DNA from 3 places in the Vibrio atlanticus genome. Region 3 is predicted to be linked to each of the others. Evidence: predicted binding sites of a transcription regulator. Region 3 holds the regulator's gene; each other region holds the start of a gene.
The links. The regulator PurR, encoded in region 3, represses purine synthesis genes. The targets are predictions, from matches to a motif close to TNANGNAAACGTTTNCNTNA.
Positions count from the first base shown of each region.

Region 1: a site for PurR is predicted at 5,392-5,411, ahead of glyA (serine hydroxymethyltransferase). Genes of this name have one in related genera too.
Region 2: a site for PurR is predicted at 5,123-5,142, ahead of OCV30_RS06345 (phosphoribosylaminoimidazolesuccinocarboxamide synthase). Genes of this name have one in related genera too.

Region 1 is NZ_AP025460.1:2,666,277-2,674,015, reverse strand. It holds gene treR (trehalose operon repressor TreR) at 1-884, shown strand, start outside; gene treB (PTS trehalose transporter subunit IIBC) at 1,088-2,512, shown strand; gene treC (alpha,alpha-phosphotrehalase) at 2,651-4,336, shown strand; gene OCV30_RS11875 (YitT family protein) at 4,517-5,119, opposite strand; gene glyA (serine hydroxymethyltransferase) at 5,467-6,717, shown strand; gene OCV30_RS11865 (hypothetical protein) at 6,961-7,287, opposite strand; gene OCV30_RS11860 (DUF4250 domain-containing protein) at 7,524-7,715, opposite strand; gene OCV30_RS11855 (YaeP family protein) at 7,717-7,739, opposite strand, start outside.
Region 2 is NZ_AP025460.1:1,390,775-1,398,513, reverse strand. It holds gene OCV30_RS06375 (DUF3334 family protein) at 133-816, shown strand; gene OCV30_RS06370 (DUF2786 domain-containing protein) at 1,037-1,726, shown strand; gene OCV30_RS06365 (YiaD family glycine zipper/OmpA-like lipoprotein) at 1,832-2,500, shown strand; gene OCV30_RS06360 (tetratricopeptide repeat protein) at 2,643-3,743, shown strand; gene OCV30_RS06355 (hypothetical protein) at 3,909-4,097, shown strand; gene OCV30_RS06350 (SulA-like leucine-rich domain-containing protein) at 4,523-4,930, shown strand; gene OCV30_RS06345 (phosphoribosylaminoimidazolesuccinocarboxamide synthase) at 5,241-6,344, shown strand; gene OCV30_RS06340 (hypothetical protein) at 6,505-6,882, opposite strand; gene OCV30_RS06335 (helicase-related protein) at 7,086-7,739, opposite strand, start outside.
Region 3 is NZ_AP025460.1:1,252,562-1,260,300, forward strand. It holds gene glgC (glucose-1-phosphate adenylyltransferase) at 1-218, shown strand, start outside; gene glgA (glycogen synthase GlgA) at 208-1,662, shown strand; gene OCV30_RS05745 (alpha/beta fold hydrolase) at 1,946-2,743, shown strand; gene OCV30_RS05750 (putative signal transducing protein) at 2,872-3,189, opposite strand; gene OCV30_RS05755 (TVP38/TMEM64 family protein) at 3,308-3,988, opposite strand; gene OCV30_RS05760 (TfoX/Sxy family DNA transformation protein) at 4,143-4,733, opposite strand; cyclic di-GMP riboswitch class I at 4,861-4,946, opposite strand; gene purR (HTH-type transcriptional repressor PurR) at 5,117-6,121, opposite strand; gene torD (molecular chaperone TorD) at 6,440-7,087, opposite strand; gene torR (two-component system response regulator TorR) at 7,375-7,739, shown strand, end outside.

The DNA.
Region 1 (7,739 bases), 1.4 Mb from region 3:
TATCTCGCGTTCTGACCAATGATCCCAAAGTAAAACCTGAAACCCGTGAAAGGGTGGAAAGAGTAATTCAAGAATCAGGGTACACGCCTTCGAAGTCTGCGCAGTCGATGCGTGGTGGCAGTCAAAAAGTCATCGGTGTCATCATTTCTCGTCTGGATTCTCCCTCTGAAAACAAAGCGGTTAGCACCATGCTGGCTGAATTGTATCGAGCAGATTACGATGTCGTGATCATGGAAAGTCAGCTAGACAGAAAAAAAGCCAACGAGCACCTTCAGGTTCTTAAGCGTCGTAATGTAGATGGCATTATTGTGTTTGGCTTTACTGACTGCGATATTCCTGCAATCGAAGCTTGGGAACACAAAGCGGTGGTGATTGCTCTGGATACCGAGAACGTGACGTCGATTAACTATGATAACCAACAGGTGATCAATAGTGCGTTGGCGCATCTGTCGGATCAAGGGATCTCTGACGTTGGTTTCATTGGCGTTGATCCTAGCGACAAATCAACCGGTGAACTGCGTCTTAAGGCCTATCTAGATTGGTGTGAAAGCGCTGGAGTGATTGCCAACTATCGTACTGGTCAACTTCATCATGAAAGCGCTTATCAGTTGGTGGATGAGGTGCTTGCTCCTGCGACTCAAGCGATTGTCTGTGCGAGTGATACACTGGCTCTTGGCGTAATCAAACGTCTGCAAGAGTTACAACGTGAAGATGTGGTGGTGACTGGCGTTGGTGGCAATGATCTTCTCTCTTTCTTGTTCCCTCGAGTATTTAGCATTGATCCTGGATATCAATCTGCGGGGAAATTAGCCGCTAATCTATTGATCTCTCAGCTTTTAGGCAATGCAGAGATCTCTCATCACACTCAATCTCCTATTCTATAATCCACTCAATCAAGCGAAATTGAACCGCTTAGATTAAAATTAGAGTGTGATCTCTTTCAATTAATGGGACTGTTCCCATTTCAATTTATTATTCATGAGGGCATTATAATATCCGCAATTGGGAATGTTCCCATTAATCTGAATCGAGTGGTTATCGCTGCATGGTTTAGATGAGTAATTGAATGAAACCAGGGTGGGGTAGTATGAGTAAGATAGCGAAGCAAGACGTTGCGCGTCTTATCGAGTTAGTCGGTGGCAAAGAGAATATTGCGAGTGTCAGCCATTGTCTGACTCGACTGCGTTTTGTATTGAATGATACGGAACAAGCGAACAAAGCAGAATTGGAGAAGCTTAAGCTGGTAAAAGGCTGCTTTACTAACGCAGGTCAATTTCAAGTGGTTATTGGCACCGAGGTTGATGAGGTGTACGCCCTTCTTATTGAGCAAACCGGTAAAGATGCATCATCAAAAGATGAGGCGAAACTAGCGGCTCGCCAGAACATGAACTTCCTTGAGCGTGGTATCTCCCATTTAGCCGAAATTTTCGTACCACTGCTACCTGCCATTATTACGGGTGGTTTGATTCTTGGTTTCCGTAATGTGATTGGCGACATTCGCATGTTCGACGGCAAAACCTTGGTTGAGGTAAGCCAATTCTGGGCTACCGTTCATTCTTTCTTGTGGTTGATTGGCGAAGCGATCTTCTTCTTCCTACCGGTTGGTGTGTGTTGGGCAACGGTTAAGAAACTCGGCGGAACCCCTATTTTGGGTATCACGCTCGGTGTGACCTTGGTTTCCCCACAATTGATGAACGCTTACATGATAGGTAAATCGGTACCTGAGGTGTGGGACTTTGGTTTGTTCGTGATTGAGAAAGTCGGTTATCAAGCTCAGGTGATCCCTGCGATGTTAGCGGGCGTGGCTCTGGCTTTCATTGAGACCAACCTTAAGCGCATTGTACCCTCTTATCTGTACCTAGTTGTCGTGCCATTTGTCTCGATCATCTTGTCTGTGATTCTGGCTCACGCCTTTATTGGCCCATTCGGTCGTATGTTGGGTGATGGTGTGGCATTCGCTGCCAAAGTGGCAATGACAGGTGACTTCGCGGTTCTTGGTTCAGTGGTCTTTGGCTTCCTATACGCACCTTTGGTTATTACGGGTATTCACCACACAACCAACGCTGTGGACTTACAACTGATGCAAGACTTAGGTGGCACACCAATCTGGCCTTTGATTGCGCTATCAAACATTGCACAAGCTTCAGCGGTTGTCGGCATCATCATTTTGAGTAAGCGCGAAGGCGAACGAGACATCTCGGTACCTGCGGCAATCTCTGCGTACTTAGGTGTGACGGAACCAGCGATGTACGGCATCAACCTTAAATACAAATTCCCAATGCTGAGCGCAATGATCGGCAGTGCCGCAGCGGCTGCAATCTGTGGTAGTGCAGGTGTGATGGCGAATGGTATCGGTGTTGGTGGCTTGCCGGGCATCTTATCGATTCAACCTCAATATTGGTCGATTTACTTAGTCGCGATGCTGGTGGCGATTGTACTACCGATAACGCTGACATTGTTCTTCTATAAACGAGCACAGATGAAAGGCGAGCTAGAAACCGCCAACGCGTAATGCATTTAACAAGCGATGATTCAATTGAGTCATCGCTTTTCTCTTAGTTATAGCTTTTTCTCTCAGTTATAACGGCTATTCGACCATGATTTGCATGGTGATTTTTATTTTATATTTTCTGGTAAGTGAGTGTTAGAGATGGCGATGACTGAACATGATGAAAGCTGGTGGAAAACCGCGACCATCTATCAAATCTACCCAAAGAGCTTCTGCGACAGTGGCAGTAAGGGTACTGGCGATATCAAAGGGATCATTTCGAAACTGGATTACCTCAAACATTTGAGTGTAGATGCGATTTGGCTAACCCCAGTCTACGCGTCACCCATGATCGACAATGGTTACGATATCTCAGACTACTACGCGATAAACCCTCAATTCGGTACCATGGAAGACTTCGACCTGTTATTGTCTGAAGCGCACCAACGTGGCATCCGCATCGTGATGGATATTGTAGTCAACCATACTTCAACAGATCATGCATGGTTTCAGTCTGCATTGGGTGACAAAAACAGCCCATACCGCGATTACTACATCTGGAAAGACCCTGTGAAAGGCCAAGCACCAACCAACTGGCAGTCGAAGTTCGGTGGTAATGCATGGGAGATAGATGAGGCGACTGGGCAATATTTCCTGCACTTATTTGCAAAAGAACAGGCCGACCTTAACTGGGAGAATCCGGTTGTACGTGAAGAAGTGAAAGATGTTATTAGCTTCTGGGCTGAGAAGGGTGTCGATGGTTTCCGTTTAGATGTAATCAACCTGATTTCAAAGCAGCAAGATTTCCCTAATGATGATATCGGTGATGGTCGCCGTTTCTATACCGATGGCCCACGAGTGCACGAATACCTGAAAGAAATCAGCGAAGCAGTATTCCAGAAATACGGTAGCGTGACGGTTGGTGAGATGTCTTCAACTACGTTGGAACATTGTCAGCAATACTCAAACGTTGATAACAGCGAGCTATCAATGGTGTTTAACTTCCACCACCTTAAGGTTGATTACACTAATGGTGAAAAGTGGACCAATGCGCCGTTTGATTTCTTACAGCTCAAATCGATCTTCAATCATTGGCAAACTGGCTTAAACGGAAAAGGGTGGGGCGCACTATTCTGGTGTAACCATGACCAACCACGAGTCGTGAGCCGCTTGGGCAACGATCAACAATATCGTGTTGAGTCGGCTAAAATGTTGGCTGCGTCTGTCCACATGATGCAAGGCACACCTTATATCTATCAAGGTGAAGAGATTGGCATGACCAACCCGGGTTACACCGAGATCAGCCAGTATCGTGATGTAGAGAGCACCAACATGTACGACATCATGGTGAACCGTGATGGTGTGGATCATCAAGATATGATGACGATCTTAGCGCAGAAATCTCGTGATAATTCTCGTACACCAATGCAATGGAATAGTGAGCCTTACGCTGGATTCTCACAAGCTCAACCATGGCTTGATGTGGCGAATAACTACACTGAAATCAACGCCGAGCAAGCGTTGGAAGATAAAGATTCTGTATTTTACTTCTATAAGGCTTTGATTGAGTTACGTAAACAAGTACCGGTGATTACTCATGGTCGCTATCAAGACCTTCTGCCTGAGCATCCATCCATTTTTGCGTATGTTCGTGAGAGTGAAGGACAAACTCTGTTGTGCATTAACAACTACTATGGTGAAGAGGCTGAATGCGTTTTACCTGAACGTTTTGAGATGGCGAAGGCTAAGAGCTTGTTGTCTAATTATCAAGTGAGCGAGAGTTTAGTGGCGTCTCATCATCAAGTTTTGCGACCTTACGAGACTCGTATTCTCTTGATTGAAGATTAACCTTGTTTCTATTTCTATAAGCCTAGTTCTATTCCCCTTAAGAATTAGGCCTCTACAAAGGCTTTGGAGTGCTTCCCAAAGCCTTTTTGTTTTACTGATGTATGGATTAATCGTGCCTCGAGTTTGCTTGCGAAAAACTTGCGTATCGAGTGCCAGTAACGACAGAGCAGGTAATGAACGCTAAGACGCGTAATTCACCGAGTAGCGAGTTGGTTTGTGGTTCATTGCCAATACGATGTTCAATACTGCGGTGCCTAATACAGATACGGCAATCACCCAAGGTGATACAAAGAAGAAGGATGCAAACAGAATACAAGCATCAATGCACATCTGAGTTTTTCCTACTGATATACCGTAGCGGTCTTGGATAAACAAACACAGTACGTTGAAGCCACCCAAGCTTGAGCGATGACGGAATAGGATTAGCATACCTAAGCCCATTAGTAAGCCACCAGCAACAGCACAGTAGATTTCGTTATGAACTTCTAGTGAGATAACTAGGTATAAATGATCGGCAAAAACAGACACTAAAGCGCCAGCAATTGCACTGCTAATGGCAAAGCTACGACCAAATCGTTTCCAAGCTAATAAATAGAATGGACAGTTGGCAACAAAGTACAAAATACCAAAGGTTACAGGTAAGAATTGACTCAAAAGCAGAGCCAAGCCAGTAGTACCACCGGTAAGCAGATTTGCTGACTGTAAAAAGAAGACGCCTAACGCCACTAAAAACGTGCCAGTAAGAATGGCTACCCAATCTTCTTTACGTGAGTGTTTTTCCATCGTTTTTATAATTACCTAACCAATAAAGGCGTGCATAGTAGAGAAAAACCTTAGCTTTCGGTAGCTTGAGGTGCAAAATTAAGGTAAACCTATGTAATCTGCGTTTTACAGGGTGTAAAGCGTAAAATTGACAGTAAGCGTCATCTTTGGTTGGATAAGCTCAATAACCATGATGAATCTTATTTGTGATTATGAAAAAACTGCATGATAAAATTGCAATTAGCTCTTTATGACCTAGATCAAATTATGTAGAATGCGTCACATCAAAACGGTGACGGAAACGTTTGCTTTCGGTCGTTGTGTGGTTTTTTTGAAACTTTCAGTACAATCTGAGTCAGGAGATACAGATGCTTAAGCGTGACATGAACATTGCTGATTACGATGCGGACCTATTCGCAGCTATCCAAGAAGAAACTCTTCGTCAGGAAGAGCACATCGAACTTATCGCTTCAGAAAACTACACAAGCCCACGTGTAATGGAAGCTCAAGGTTCTCAACTTACAAACAAATACGCTGAAGGCTACCCTGGTAAGCGTTACTACGGTGGTTGTGAGTTCGTAGATAAAGTTGAAACTCTAGCAATCGAACGTGCATGTGAACTGTTTGGCGCTCAATACGCGAACGTACAACCTCACTCAGGTTCTCAAGCAAACAACGCTGTATACATGGCACTACTGAATGCTGGCGATACTGTTCTAGGCATGAGCCTAGCACACGGTGGTCACCTAACTCACGGTTCTCCAGTAAACTTCTCTGGTAAGCTTTACAACATCATTCCTTACGGTATCGATGAAGCAGGCCAAATCGATTACGAAGAGATGGAAGCGCTAGCTATCGAGCACAAACCTAAGATGATCATCGGTGGTTTCTCAGCTTACTCTCAAGTTTGTGATTGGGCGCGCATGCGTGAAATTGCTGACAAAGTAGGTGCTTACTTCTTCGTAGATATGGCTCACGTTGCCGGTCTAATCGCTGCAGGCGTTTACCCGAACCCAGTTCCACACGCTCACGTTGTAACAACGACAACGCACAAAACGCTTGCTGGTCCTCGTGGTGGTCTTATCCTTTCTAACGAAGGCGAAGATCTTTACAAGAAACTAAACTCAGCAGTATTCCCAGGTGGCCAAGGTGGCCCTCTAATGCACGTTATCGCTGGTAAAGCAGTAGCGTTCAAAGAAGCTCTAGAACCAGAGTTCAAAGAATACCAAGCTCGCGTAGTTGCTAACGCAAAAGCAATGGTTGCTGAATTCTTAGCACGCGGTTACAACATCGTTTCAGGTTCTACAGAGAACCACCTGTTCCTAGTTGACCTAATCGACAAAGACATCACAGGTAAAGAAGCAGATGCAGCACTAGGTTCAGCTAACATCACAGTTAACAAGAACTCAGTACCAAACGATCCGCGTAGCCCGTTCGTTACTTCTGGTATCCGTATCGGTTCTCCTTCTATCACTCGTCGCGGTTTCTCAGAAGCAGACGCGAAAGAGCTAGCAGGTTGGATGTGTGACATCCTAGATAACATGGGTGATGAGTCTGTTATTGAAGCAACTAAAGCGAAAGTACTAAATATCTGTAAGCGTCTACCTGTTTACGCATAATTTTTCTGCGTAGTAATTTGAACTTCGTTGTCGAGCATGCTCACTTACATCCGTAAGCTCCGCGTGCTCTCCTAGAATTTCAAACGACTACTTTGAAATTGATTTAAAGGTCCCTGTTGGGGCCTTTTTTGTATCTGTAGGTATGAGAGTTAGGTTATCTGAGAATACAGAAAGGCAGGTACTAAAAAGGGCTAATGCTTTCACATCAACCCTTTACTGCTTTATCGCTTTCTTGTGTCGCTTCTACTTTTTAATGCTAAGTAGGGTGCCTGACTTACACTTGAAAGAGTAGTAGTGACGGCTTTCGTTGAATTTACCTAAGCCTTCTCCATCACAATAGTCGATGTTGATATCGCGCATAATTTCTAGCGTATCTTCACTGTTTAAGGCAAATTTAGAGCCGTCAGAGCAGACGATACGTACTCTTTCATCATGGCTTACAGAGTAGATATCGACTTCAGTATTACACAGCTCAAAAGAGGCTTCACGGAAGTTGTCTTGTTGAGTATTTGAAGCACAACCTGCGGTAAATACGGCTGCGATAACGGCTAAAAGTCCGAGTCTTTTCATTGTTAGTCCTTCGATATCATCGAATTTGGTGATGAGTTTTATATGCTGTTTGGAGTAGCCTATACAACAACACGCTTTGATTCAAGGCGCGTTAGCTGACTCTAGGATATAAAAGTATAGGCGCAAACAGATAATTTCTAATAAGTTTATTAGTTTTTAGCCTATTATGTACCCGCCAAAAAACAAAAAGACCAACACAGAGGCTGGTCTTTAAAATTTAAGTTTGTTCTAAATGACTATCGAAACTGTTTTGCTTCAGGAAGAAACTCAAAACCGGCAGACGCAAGTTTTGCGGTCAATGCAGCTTTGTCGATTTCATAGAAGTTGACTACTCGATCTAAATCACCACCGAAGTCGTCACGCAGCTTCATGTTGACGATGCTCATCAACATCACAGGATCCATCTTTTCAAAGTTAGCGAGGTTCATATTAGTCCTCGAAATCTGAGATCA
Region 2 (7,739 bases), 140 kb from region 3:
ACTATTAAGATCATATAAAAAGGTGATCAAATAAGAATCTCGGTGCAAGAATGGAGAAATAGTCACTTTCGTCTTAATTCAGTAGTAAGATAGTAGATAACTTTTTTACGACATCTCCATGAGCAAATAACAATGAAAAAAAGCAAAACAGTCACAACTGAAGATATTCTTCTTAAGCTATGCCAATCAGTCTCAAACGTACTTACTTCAGCGACGGCTTCACAGGTGTCCTACTCAGCAATGGTTCAAAAGATCAACAAGACAAGCCTTAAGCCAGATTTTGGTTGTTTCGTCTTGTTCGACGGCGGTTTTTCAGGTCTTGTTGTTATCAATTTTACGTCGAAAGCAGCGCTAGAGATCTATACAAATTACATGCGTAATATGGGCATGCCTGAAGACGAACTCGCTGTACTTCATACTTCAGACGAAGTAGGTGATGTATTAGGTGAGTTGATGAACCAGTTGGTTGGCGACTTTACCAACAAAATCCGTAAAGAACTGCAAACTAACATCACACAAAACCAACCGAAAATGCTGGCACTGAACAAGCAAGTGAACCTTTCTGTTGATACTAACTTAGATCGCCCGCAAGCTCGTCGTGTTACTTTCTCTACTGCCGACAACAACATTTTCTACCTTGAGCTTGCAATGGACAAAACAGAATTCATCCAATTGGAAGAATTTGAAATCGCTGAAGACGAATGTCCAGACAGCATTCTTGAAGCGACTCAGAAAAAAATGCAAGAACCAAAGCAGCCAGAGCAAAGTTCAGGCAACGATTCTGCAGCTGATTTACTCGATGAACTTGGAATCTAGTTTGCGAAAGCTCTAGCACTTCCTAAAAATCGTGTCACTAACGCCATCAATCCTCTTGATGGCGTTTTGTTTTGTCCGGGAGTCGCTACTTCCTTCATATATCCTTATCTTCCATAATCGTTCACCACATTCCTACAAATGACTTTTGACTTTGCTGTTACTCGCCAAAACATGTAAAATGTTGGACTTTTAAAAATTTGCGGTAATGATTAAGTTGTCGATGGATAAGAAAAAAGCCCTAAAGAAAATTGCCAAGTGTCTTGAGCTTGGAAACTCTGCGAACGTCAATGAAGCTGCCAATGCGATAAAAATGGCGCATAACTTGATGCTGAAATATGGTCTCGAAAAGGACGATATTGAATTTATCAAGATGGGAAAAACTCAATCCAGTCACCTGTTACCTGCAAATATCAGCTCTACACTGCTGCGTGTTATTCGTGGTATTAACACCAAGTTTGGCGTAGAAGCCGTGTTACTGAATCACAAAGGCCTTAAACGCGTTGAATTCATTGGTGAAGCCGATCGCGCTATCTTCGCGGCTTTTGCGTTCGATATTATTTATCGCGAACTGAATGAGCACACTGGCCAATTCAGAAACAGTTTTGCGGGCTCGGGAACAGGGACACTAGAAGTAACACGTCGCGTAAACTCTTACGTTTCGGGTTGGGTAGAAGGTGCGCTTGAAAAACTGCCTGTTATCACCCCAGACGACGAGTCAAACAACAAGATCAATAACTACATTGATAAAGAATTCCAAAACATCGACCGCGAAACGTTCAAACAACAACTCAGAGAAGCGATGAAAAACCTCACCGCAGACTATGAAGTTGGTTTGAAGAAAGGTCGAAAACTGTCTGTAAATCGACCTGTTGGCGGAACTCAAGCCGTTAAAAAAATAACTAAATCATAAAGCCACTTTACATTGCTTCAGCGTATTGATAAAAACCACCAATAGGACTTATTGTTGTCTTTCGTAATTCATGCGTTTGACAGAAGTACATGATGGAGAAATACGTTGAAAAAAATCACACTAGCCCTGGCACTCACTGTTGCTCTAACGGGCTGTCAAGCGACACAACGCCAAAACGCTACAACTGGCGAATCTGAGACTAATTCCGCAACTCAAGGTGCTTTAATTGGTGCAATCGCCGGTGCTGTTGCTGGTGCTGCTACGGGTGACGACTCTAAAGACCGCCGCAAACGTGCACTCATCGGTGCGGCAGGTGGCGCCGCTGTCGGCGGTGGTATCGGTTACTACTTTGACCAGCAAGAAGCTGCACTTCGTGAAGAACTCATGAACTCAGGCGTTCAAGTAGAGCGTGTTGGTGAGAACCAACTTCTACTTCGCCTAGAGAACGGCATTGGCTTCGATTCTGGTTCTTACGCTTTAGAATCAAGCATCCACAAAACACTTCGCGGCGTTGCGCGCATCTTAGTTGAATACCCAGACACTAGCCTAGTGATCGAAGGTCACACTGACAGCACAGGCAGCGAGTCTTCTAACCAAGTTCTTTCTGAGCGTCGTGCTGAATCGGTTCGTGCATTCTTGATCTCTCAAGACGTTGCTGCAGGCCGTGCCATTGCTCGAGGTAACGGTGAGCGTTACCCTCTATGTGACAACAACACCTCTCAAGGTCGCGCTTGTAACCGTCGCGTAGAAATTCAAATCTTGCCGCTTAAGTAGCACGATTAAAGCCCAGTTCGTCTTTATCTATTGAATTAACCTCTATATAGTTGCTTATCGTCGTGTTGCTTGTTCAAAGTCACACGACTAGCCATATTCATACTGATATACCGACTCTGGGCTTTTTTACGAGACTTATCTATTGTTTATCCTATCCAACTTTCTGTCATCATCACTTCTTAGAACTCTATTTTTCACCCTCATCTTTTCTACAATACAGTTCTCTACTGCACACATCGTTCATGCAGAAAGCAACGTTGCATTCTCGATAGAATCTCAACCTCAAGATCCAGTTTCTCAATACCAACTAGCTCAAGCTTATGAATCAGGTAATGATATCCCTTTGAGCACCAACGATGCATTTTATTGGTACTCGCAATCCGCAGAAAACGGCAATGCAGATGCGCAATTTAGGCTAGGTGAATGGTACTTGGCAGGTTCAGGTGTAGAGCAAAGCAACAAACTAGCTTTAGAATGGTTTATTAAATCAGCCTTACAAGGTAACCAACGCGCGCCTATCGAAGTCGCAAAGCTCTACGAATCCTCACTTGAGGAAGAACTCCTAAAACCATTAGATGAAGCACAGCTATGGTATGAAGCGGCCTTAAAAAACAATCCAACAGCCGAAGATGGCTATAACCGTATTCTGGAAGCGCAATTCAACCAGCAACGTGCCAAGCAGATCTCTTCGATTGAGAAGCTCAATTACAACGTCATTGCTGAAAGCAGCACGAATCATAGGCTATCTAATCCAGAGCGAGCAAGTAGCTCCCCTTCTTATCAGCCCCCTAGAGAGCAGGCAACACGTTCTAACCTAACGTATTCAGACTATCTGATTGGCGCAGCCTTAGCCGTGTTGATTTCAATTGTCAGCATTATCATGACTCTGGTGATATCAAAAAAAAGACACGCTCTAAAATCGGGTGAATTGGGGCAACAAAAGCAGACACTTGAAGCACAGCTTAGCTCGAAGGACTTCACTATTAAGCAGCAGAAACGTCAGCTGCACACGATGTTCCATGAGTTAAAAAAACAGAAAAATGACAACAGCCTGAACAATTTACAAGTAGCCTGCGCTCTATTTGGGTATACAACTAGCTCAATTCCGAATCAAAAAAGCATTAAAATTCGATATAAACAGCTATCCAAAATCTACCACCCAGATGGTTACGGATGTGACGAAGAGATGAAACGTTTGAACAATTCGCTAAAAACCATCCTTAAGAGTGTTGCAAAAACGTAAACAACCAAGCGGACTCGATTTCCAAAGTCGCAAAGATATCGATTTTATTAGTACTGCAATCGATCCCCCTCTCAAAAACAAGTAACAAACTATTAACTAATGAGTCTTACTTGTGTCATAATTTGCGCCGAAAATACACCTGACTTAAACAGGTGAGGAGAGAATATGTTCACAATAGAAGGCGTTTGTGATTGGTGCAAAAAGCCAAGCCTAGTTAAAAAGCACGACTACTTAGATGGTAAGTGTCATCATGCATGTCAAGAGTGCAATGATATGGCCACCATTGATGTTCGCCAGTTCAATATTGGTGAAATGGAAATGAGAGCAAAACTCTCCCAAGCGACATTGAGATAAGCAACACCGTTGAAATATAAGAAAGCGCCTAAGGCGCTTTTTTTGTATCTGAGATTTATCTTCTTATCTTCTTATCTTCTTATCTTCTTATCTTCTTATCTTCTTATCTTCTTATCTTCTTATCTTCTTATCTTCTTATCTTCTTATCTTCTTATCTTCTTATCTTCTTATCTTCTATACAGGTGTATACAGTACTTTTCTGTCAAAACCACTGTATACACCTGTATAAAGCTCACATTTCTTCAACTTATGAGACAAAACAACAAATTCATTCAAATTTAATTTTCATCCTATTTTCAATCACTTAAATAAAAGCCACCTCCATACCCAAGCAAGATCGTCCAATAATCCCTCAAAAAACGCTTGATCTTATAAGCAACAAAAACTACTGTATACACATACAGCATGTATATAAGGACAGCAAAATGATTCCAGCACACGTTAAAGCACAACACTCTAGCCCGCTAACTCACTGCGCATTTACATCCGTCTCTCGTGACACAAAAAGTTCAAACGAAGAAGCGTTGTTTGCCAAAATGGCGTTGCTGTCCAATCAACATCAGTGGTTACTGTTTACGGCTCAAACACCAAGACCATCGGCTAAACAGCTGCAGCAACATAATGTTTGCTGTGATCGTGTTATTCACATGAAAGCCTCTAATCAAATGACAGAAGTAGAAACCGTCGAGAAAGCCATTCGATCTAAGAATGCGAGCGCGATTGTTGCGAGTGCTTCGATTGATCAATTCAGTCAGCAATACCTAAGAACATTAGGAATGCGCTTTCAGTGCGAAGTCTTCTTTATTGATGCCAATTCAGAGCGTATTCACTAGACCGCCTGACTTAATAACATTTTGGATCAAAAACATAGCCCATAAACATAGCTTAATCTTTTAGCTAACAAACTTAAGTTAACTTAACAGCATAGCTCCAAAACACAGTCCAAATATACTGCCTTCCCCTGCCCTACAATTCGCCAATTTTCTAGCGAATAGTTAGGCGGGGGTTTTTATTTGATCAATAGATTTAGCAATCGTTTGCTTTTTCTCTGGAAGCAAATAGTAGATTGGGTATAATGCCCGTCTAATCATGTGCACACCGCACTTCTCTGTATGACGTTTGATAAAAGATAGGAATGTCTAAATGAGCCTTGCTGATCAAGTTCTTGCCGTAAATGATGACCTACCAATCCGTACTGATAAACCTGTCCACAGTGGCAAGGTTCGCTCAGTCTACTGGTTAACTGAAGAAGATAGCCAACGACTAATTAAAGAGAAAGGCTACGATGTAGCACCAGATGCGCCTTTAGCAATCATGGTGATCAGTGACCGTATCTCTGCATTTGATTGTATCTGGCGTGGTGAAGGGAATCTAAAAGGTGTTCCAGGTAAAGGAGCGGCTCTGAATGCTATCTCTAACCACTGGTTCAAATTGTTTAAAGACAACGGCCTCGCTGACAGTCATATTCTTGATATCCCTCATCCGTTCGTATGGATTGTACAAAAAGCTCGCCCAGTCATGATCGAAGCGATTTGTCGTCAATACATCACAGGTTCAATGTGGCGTGCATACGCAAACGGCGAACGCGAATTCTGTGGTATCGAGATGCCAGAAGGCCTTGAGAAAGACAAGAAATTGCCTGAGCTACTGATCACGCCTTCTACAAAGGGGATTTTGAAAGGGATTCCTGGCGTTCCAGAAGCTGATGATGTGAACATCACTCGCAACAACATCGAAGACAACTTCGCAGCGTTCAACTTTACTCAAGCAAGTGACATTGCGCATTACGAGAAACTTCTAAAAGAAGGCTTCAACGTAATTAGCCAAGCGCTAGCAAAAGTCGATCAAACCTTTGTCGATACGAAATTTGAGTTCGGCTACGTGAACGATGCCCAAGGCAAAGAAAAACTTATCTACATGGATGAAGTGGGTACGCCAGATTCATCTCGCATTTGGGATACTCAGGAATACAATAACGGCAACATCGTTGAGAATTCTAAAGAAGGATTCCGCCAGTTCTTACTTAACTACTTCCCTGACGCGGATATTCTTTTGAACAAAGAACGCATGCCAGAACGTGAAGCATTAGCTCGTGACAATGAACTTCCTTTGGATGCATTGATGTCTCTGTCGCGCACTTATCTTGATATTGCGGCGAAGATTACAGGCGCGGAAATCGTACTGAGTGAGAATCCTAAGCAAGAGATCATCGATGTATTGCGTGCTGACTATGGTCTAGTTGACTGATTGCATTCTAGAAAGCGAGTAAGCTCGTAAACACAAGTTCCAGATACTAAAAGGGCCTCATCATTATTGAGGCCCTTTTTCGTGTGCGATTTTTAATATTCTTTGAGCTCGCTCCTAAGCTCTAAGCTCTAAGCTCTAAGCTCTAAGCAATACTGATAGATTAAAGCTTAATAGTAAACTCTTCTCCAGTATTCTCGGCAATCACCAAATGACTGCGCGATTCAATGTACTCGATCTGCTTTTCTTCAAGAGAATATGGCATAGCAACTTTGAGTTCATTGATCCCCTCTAGCTTGGCTAGCTTGAGTAAGGTAACAATGTTTGACTCATCACTTTTACGCGTCGACATCGATTTCAATGCCATCTGCCATAAACGATCTTCAGGGCTTGCGAGCTCTTTAATGCTATCTCGCCAGACAGTACTAAATACTGGCGCAATCGTGGTTAGTGCTTCCAGAAAAGTCCATTTTTTACTGCATGAGGCGCCAAGAAATGTTGTGTAATCAAACTCTACACGCGTCTCTGTCTGTTTATCCATGATGTCCCCCGACACTTTGACAACACAATATACTCAATATCTATCAACTCTTTCTTTATAGCAATAGGATATAGAAGAATAGTCTTTTATGACCTTTTGATTGGTTAAAAAGGCATATAAAAATCAAACTTGTAACAAAATAAGCACTGAAAAAACATATATGCACCTATTTGATTAATATTTTAGAGATAAAACTAATCCATCTATTTGATATCAATTATCCGACTCGCTTTTTTGTACTGAATACGCCAGCCAGACCATGTCGGGAGCTCCCAACGTTTTGGCGATAACTTTCGACTGCCCGATTGATAATGAACGTAAATCAGCTTGCGTGCCGGCAGGTATTCGACTTCGAGTTGCAAGTCGGCAAGGCTCAATGCAAACGGGTACTTTTCCGAAAACTCTGAATAGAGCCAAGTCGGGATACCATCGAATGGAATATCTGCATGGTCGAACATTTCCAATTCGCTCACATCAGTGACACCTAACACTTCAAGCTGTTCTATAAACCATAACTCAAAGTTCATTTGGTCAATTTCTGGTGTGTATTGGGTTTGTTCATTGAGACCGAGTTTCACATACAGCTGCCAATGTTTGATTTGTTGAGTGCGAGCTTCTGCAAAACCGGGAAGTTTAACCCCATTCGATACAAGATCGACGATCGGCTTTAACGATAGTTGCCCTTCCGCTGCCACGAGCTTGGTCGTGATCGTACGGCCAGCGTACACCAATGTCATCTCAGTAAAAACGCCATCATCATTGACCACGGTTTCACCTTGTTGCCACTCTCCCATCTCCGCTTCAATCATAAGATCCAAAGGAATAGGTGCAGTGACCGTCGCTAAGGTCAGTGTTTG
Region 3 (7,739 bases):
GTAATATCGCATCAGCGTGTGATATTAGTGAGAGTATCTTACTCGGTGATGTGAAAGTGGGTGAAGGTTGCGTACTTCGTCGTGTCATCGTCGATAAAGATGCAGATATCGCACCTGGAACACAGATTGGCGTAAATCTGAAAGAAGATAAAAAGCATTACCATGTCTCTGACGATGGTGTAGTAGTTATTTCCAAAGGAGCTCGAGTTGGTTACTAAGACTCTCTCGGTACTTTTTGTAGCGTCTGAAGTTGAAGGCTTGATTAAAAGTGGTGGCTTGGCTGATGTAGCCAAGGCACTGCCAAAAGCGTTACAAACACTCGAACAAGATGTTCGAGTGACCATCCCTGCTTATAGAAACATTCCAAACATTGATTCAGCTGAAGTGATTTTGTCGACCGAGCTCGATTATTGGCCTCATACTGCTTATCAAGTCAAAAAGTTGAGTGTCGAAGGTGTTCAAATCTTCGCTATTGAATGTGACAAGTATTTTGACCGTCCTGAAATGTACGCAGAGAACAATCAAGCGTATGCTGATAACGGAGAGCGCTTCTCGTTCTTCAGTACGGCTTGTTTGGATATGCTTCCTAAGCTCGCGTTCCAACCTGATATCATTCATGCAAATGACTGGCACACAGGCTTTGTGCCTTTCTTGCTTAAATCACGTTATCAACAACATGATTTCTTTGAAAATACGCGCAGTGTTATCTCGATTCACAATGCAGTTTTCAAAGGGGTGTTCGCATACGATGAACTGCAATGTCTGCCAGAGATGCACAGTTACAATGTGCCTGAAGCATCTGTAAGTGACACACATGTCACCATGCTAAAAGCAGGGGTGATGTGTGCCGATAAGGTCAATGCAGTAAGCCCAACGTATGCAGAAGAGCTGAAAACGGAGTTAGGTAGCCATGGCATGGCAGCAGAGTTCCAACATCGTTCGGCCGACTTATTTGGTATTCTCAACGGTTGTGATTATGGAGCTTGGAACCCGGAAACAGACGCTTTCCTTCCTCGTAAATTCAAAGCAACGAAACACAGCATGACTCGTGGAAAATCTGCTTGTAAGCAAAAACTGCAACAAGATGTTGGTTTACCCGTTACCGATTGTGCGGTTTATGGCATGGTTTGTCGTCTGACCAACCAAAAAGGCGTTCATTACTTACTGCCTATCATCGAGCAGTTCTTGAAAAACGAATTGCAGATCGTGATTGTCGGTACTGGTGATCCGGTTTTGGCGAGTCAATTGAAAGAGTTATCAGCACTTCATTCAGACAAGTTCTCATTCGTAGAAGCCTACAATAATGAACTAGCGCATTTGGTTGAAGCGGGCTCTGATTTTTTCTTGATGCCTTCTGAATTTGAGCCTTGTGGCTTGAACCAAATCTACAGCATGGCTTACGGCACTTTGCCTATTGTGCGCTCTGTTGGTGGTTTAAAGGACAGTGTGAATGATTACGATCAGGATCCCGAGATAGCAACAGGCTTTGCTTTTGAAGAGCCAACACCGCAAGCATTGCTAGCGGTATTGCATCGTTCATTACTACTTTATGCTCAAAATCCATCTGAAATTAAGCGCGTTCAACTTTACGCGATGCAACAAGACTTTAGTTGGGAAGATGCGGCACAAGAATATCTTGCGATGTACCATTCTGCATTTTAACTTGTTGACTTAGCTTTAAAATTCAGTTGTTGAATAACAACCGTTCATAATAAAAGAAGGCGCTCTACTGATAGAGTGCCTTTTTGTTTTCTGGTCAGATCACATCACGTTTCCAAAGACAAAGCTTGCAAACTCATTTTAGTCAGGTAGAAAAGGTGGTCAGGTATTCACATGACTAGTGTTGGGTTTGACACTATTATCACTTAAAATTCTTAATTGCGTGATATCCTTAGTCATCGCCTTGTGATGAGGCTTAGCTCCATAAATAAATTAAGCGATAGGTATGTCTGAGAGTTTATTATTTCATAAAACATTTACTCACCCTACGAGTGATGAGTGGGTTGTGTTTGTGCATGGCGCAGGGGGCAGTTCCTCCATTTGGTTTAAGCAGATCAAAGCGTATAAACAGCATTTCAACTTGCTTCTCATTGACTTGAGAGGGCACGGTAAATCAGACAACATACTTAAAGATCTGATTTCGAACCGTTATACGTTCAAATCAGTAACGCTCGATATTCTTAAAGTGTTAGATCATCTAAAAATCCGATCCGCACACTTTGTGGGTATGTCTTTGGGTACAATTATCGTTCGTAACGTGGCCGAACTGGCGGCAAGCAGAGTACGTTCGATGGTGCTTGGTGGTGCTGTCACTAAACTCAACACTCGATCTCAAGTCTTAATCAAATTAGGAAACCTGAGTAAGCACATCATTCCTTATATGTGGCTATACAGCCTTTTTGCTTATGTTGTGATGCCGCAAAAAAGTCAGAAAGAATCACGTCACCTGTTTATCCGCGAAGCGAAAAAGCTGTGCCAAAAAGAGTTCAAGCGCTGGTTTATCCTCACGGCTGATGTGAACCCACTGATGAAATACTTTAAAGACAGGGAGTTGCCGATTCCGACTTTGTATTTGATGGGCGAGCGCGATTACATGTTCATCAAACCCGTTAAAGAAATGGTCGAAGCGCACGAGTCGAGCGAGTTGGTAGAAATTGCCAACTGTGGGCATGTATGTAATGTAGAAAATCCTGAAGAATTCAATCAACAATCAATCGCTTTTATCCAAAAGCAAATTCAGTGATTCTCTGGGTTGGTTATCAGACTAGATGATCCAATAGAATTAAAATAAAACGGGAAGCTAATTTAGCTTCTCGTTTTTATTTGGAGGAGGTATTTGATCGAATCGTGTCTGTAATAACTGAAACTCTGCTATTCAGGCGAAGCAGCGCCGCACTGCCAACAAGACCCGAATTGTGCTTCATTGATTTCATGACACTCACCACAACGCCACTCTTCATAGATGATCGAATCTTGCTGTTTTTGGTAGTCATTGACGATCGTGCGGGCTTTACTAGCGAGTTCTGGCTCATATAACCATACGTAAGGGTCTGTATCTTCGGTAAATGGGATTTCACCTTTTAAACCAAACAAACCCTCACCACGGACTTCACACGCAATATTCTCACTTTCTAACAATCCACAGATGATATGAGCTTCTGTCGGATTCGATGCACTGAAGATTTTCATTGAAATAGAACCTTATTTGGCTGCATGCGTTATTTAGTTATTTAGTTATTTAGTTATTTAGTTATTTAGTTATTTAGTTATTTAGTTATTTAGTTATTTAGTTATTTAGCTATATACGTTACTCAGCGACAGGTGCTGAGCGAAATTTGTTCATCAACCATTTAGCAATAATTGGGAACACACCCAGTAAGGCAAATGACAACAGTACTGAGGGAGACACGATACCCGAAAGTGAATCAATTTCTGCGAGTTGAGTTCCGGCATTCAAGAAAACGGCGGTACCCGGCAACATACCGATTTGGCTAGTAATATAGTAACGACTCACCGACATCGGTGTTAGACCCATCAATAGATTGATAAGGAAAAACGGGAAAACAGGAATTAGACGTAGCGAGAATAAGTAAAATGCACCGTCTTTTTCAACGCCCTTATTGATGGTAGCTAACTTGTCGCCAAACTTGGTTTGGATCCAGTCACGTAACAAGTAACGGCTACTTAAGAAGGCGAGGGTTGCGCCAATAGCGCTCGCGAAAGACACCAGCAGTAAACTGTTCCAAAACCCAAACAGCGCTGCGCCTAACAGCGTAACAACGGCGGCGCCAGGAATTGAGAAAGCCGTAATCATGACATACGCGACAAAGTAGATAGCGGCAGCGGCAATGAAATTGCTCTCGATGTAGTCATTCAAAACAGCTTGCTGGGCTTTTGCATTTTCAAGCGTTAAGTACTGGCCGAAATTGACGCCTAACAAGATGATGGTTATGACCAACACAATACCCAATATCATTTTTTTACTCATTGATACTTCCTCTAAATTTTCAATGCATACCATTAGTTTTTCAATGTATACGATTAGTATAGATAGACAGGCAAAGCATAGAATAACTTTCACCAGATATAAAAAAAGCCGCAAAAATGCGGCTTAGTTATCTAGATAGTTTGCACTGACAATGTTAATTGACGTGATTGATAAGCTCTTCACGACGTTGCTGCGGTATAACAGACCAATGTGTACCATTGATCGCGCCTTCTAGCGCCCATAACAGTTCAATACTGACAGAAGACGCGTGCGATTCTTTGATGGCGTTAAATGCGTTTACAGAGCCAGATTCATATAAACGTTCTACAGAATCGATCCCTGCCTTTTTCAACATCCGCTCGGTGGCGAGTCGAAGGTTAGGCAGATCTTTGAGTCGAGTTGGTTTAGCAGAAGATTGTTCAGCTTTCTCTTCTTTAGCAAAACCTAAAGACGTAGTCGCAAGCTGCAAGATTTTCTCTTGGTCTTGCCATAAGCCTTCAGGTAAAGCGAAATATTTAGTAACGACAGGAAAACCACGTTTTTTGTAGACGTACGGTTGAAATCCTTGTTGTTCGAATTGTTGCGTTGTGCATTTGTCAGCTCGTATATGCAACTGGTCATTCACAACCAGGGCAAACATAGTGTCATCAGCAAAAAGCCCGAATCCACCAAACATTGAGCGTGACTTAATTTTTCCTAGGGGCTCAAATAATTTCATTGAGTCCTTTAGTATCGGTTTATCCATGTTATTTATCTCGGTGTATTTGAACTACGCCACCAAATAAGCAGGTCCGAGAGATTAGCAAAATGTTGCAATTAAATTGTCAATAGGCTGTAAATTACTAAAGTATTAGTAGTTACTGCATTTTGCCATCGGTAACCCCGCTACCATACCAACGAGTGGTTTAGGCCGGAAGCTTTGCGTCCCACTTTTTCAAGTGGTTTGCCCTGTGCGTGACTGGGTTATTAGAATAAAGTTTTTGTTGAATTAGGCTCACACTTCTTATTTCAAAATGTGATGTTGCTTCAATTAATGATCTTTGAATTATGCATGCAAGTGCACTTTGTTTGTTGAAAAAAAAAACGCACCTAAAGGTGCGCTTGATTAAACTAAACTCATTACATCAATTAATTTAACGTTTTAACTGTACTTCGCTCAACAATTTCAGGGTGCATTTCGAAGACGCGTTTCTCGTGGTCTTTGTCTTTTATACGCTCTAGTAGTATTTCGAATGCATTTTTACCAACACGGCGCTTAGGTTGGTGAACCGTCGTTAACGGTGGAGAGAAGTATTCAGCCAATTCTATGTTGTCGTAACCGATCACTGAGATATCTTCAGGAATACGAATGCCTTTTTCTTGTAATCGACTCATCAGTCCTAATGCCATCGTGTCGTTAAAACAGAATACTGCGGTAGGACGATCTTTCATCTCAATGATTTGGTCAGCAGCAATCACAGCTGTGTCACATTCAAAGTTGCCTTCGATGATCATATTTTCATCGGCAGTAATCTTCGCTTCATTGAGTGCGCGCTTGTAACCTGAGATGCGTTCAACACACGCTGCTTTGTCTAAGTGGCCACTTAAACATGCAATCTTGGAGTGACCGCGCTCAATGAGGTATTTGGTTGCTAGGTAGCCACCTTCTTCAGAGTTATCGATGATCTTATCAGCCTGAGAGCTTTCAGGGCCCCAGTCCATGATAACTTTAGGGATGTCTGCGTGACGGTCTAACATCTCTCTTAGTTCTTCAGTCAGGTCAGAACACATAACTAAGATGCCATCTACACGTTTCTCTGCAAGCATTCGAATGTAGTCACGTTGCTTTTCGTAGATACCGCCCGTATTGCACAAGATCAAAGTGTAACCTTGACGGTAGCAGTAGCTCTCAACACCATCGATAACTTCAGAGAAGAATAGGTTAGTTGATTGAGTCACTAGCATACCGATGGTGCGTGTTGTATTGCACTTCAAACTACGAGCAACGGCACTTGGCGCATAGTTCAGTTCGTCTACGGCTTTGTTTACTTTTTCTTGAGTCGCTTCAGCAACAAAGCGAGTTTTGTTGATTACGTGAGAAACGGTTGTTGTTGATACGCCGGCTAAGCGTGCGACATCTTTTATAGTGGCCATGTTTTTATCCTATTAGAAGCTACTTTCCCAAAGTACGGAATGAAGTAGCCGTTAAGCTACCTAACTAAGAGCTTAAATTTGTAGGGCTCTTTGGGTACTAAAGTGCTAAAAAACAAAAAACCGCTATTGAGCGGCTTGTCTTAACACCGAAATGCTCTGAACTTCAATAAGTGTAGCATTTCGTGAATGTTTCATATTTTATCGTTTGCGGTCACAATTTTAGACTGACTAGAAATTACTCGCAATAAAATTCACCCAGAAATCCGGGTGAATGGTCACAATTCTATTGAATTTATTTATCGAGTCGTCAAAAAAAGCTTATTCGCCCGCTAGGTATTGAGTGTCTAATTTACAGAATGCCAATAGCAGAGATGAGACTGAAGCGTAGAAACCGAATGTGTCAATGTCATGACATTTAACGTTGAACTTTGGTACCCAAGTAAGCAGTTGCTGTTCGATAAATTGCTGTTGAACAGCGAAGGATTTCTCTAGTTCTTCTTCAAGTTCAGTTTCGTTCGAACGAATGATTAGATTACCTAGGAAATCGAGTTCGATAGCAATGTGGTCAGCTGGCTCTTTTAGGTCTTGGTTAACCACTAAGTTGTGTTTAGCCATGATCTCTTCCATATCTTTTGCTGGCTTATCGTTCAAAAGGCCAGTCTGGCCGATATACATAGAAGCGTAAGGAAGTGCGCCATGTTTATCAGTCTTTAAGAATAAGTCACAGAAGTCAGCAGACAATTCTAATTGAGCATCTTCACGTGTTTGTAGACGGTTTAGCGCATCCACTAAGCTATCAATCGCCGGCTTTAGTGTTTCATTTTCACCTAAACCAGTTAGGAAAGAACGAATTTCAACAGAGTGGTAGTGATCGAGTTCTTCTTGAGTGAGCTCTTTAGCGAACAAGCTTGATAGCCACCAGTATATTTCTGCTCGTTGTTCGTTGAATGCTTTCGTATCTTTCATTTCTTAGATCCTGATTTAGTCTTGTGGTGTGTGTATACCTAGCATCGTCGAGTGATTTGGGTATAGGCACACCAAGGCTGAATAACAAGGTTATTTGCGAAACGCAAAGTTACTCGTTAGTAGTAATGCCTATATTGAATTGCGATGGGAGACAAATAGCAAGGTTTAAGATTGTCTTGTATCAAAAAAAAATCATGTTTCTGGCTTTTATCTTCTGTAGTACTAGAATTGTTACGAGTTATGAATAGAATGGTCACTGAAACTATTAAATAAGAAAAGTGGTGTAGATGAGCTATCACGTATTAGTCGTAGAAGATGATGTGGTAACCCGCAGTAAACTGGTTGGATATTTCCAGAACGAAGGTTACACAGTGAGCGAAGCTGAAAGCGGGGCTCAAATGAGAAAAATGTTAGAAGAAAATAACGTTGACCTCATTATGTTAGACATCAACTTGCCAGGCGAAGATGGATTGATGCTAACTCGCGAATTACGCAGTCAATCAGACATTGGAATAATTTTAGTTACTGGACGCACGGATAGCATTGACAAGATCGTTGGCCTTGAAATGGGCGCAGACGATTACGTTACTAAACCCTTCGAACTTCGCGAGTTGTTGGTTCGAGTTAAAAACCTCTTGTGGCGTATTTCGGC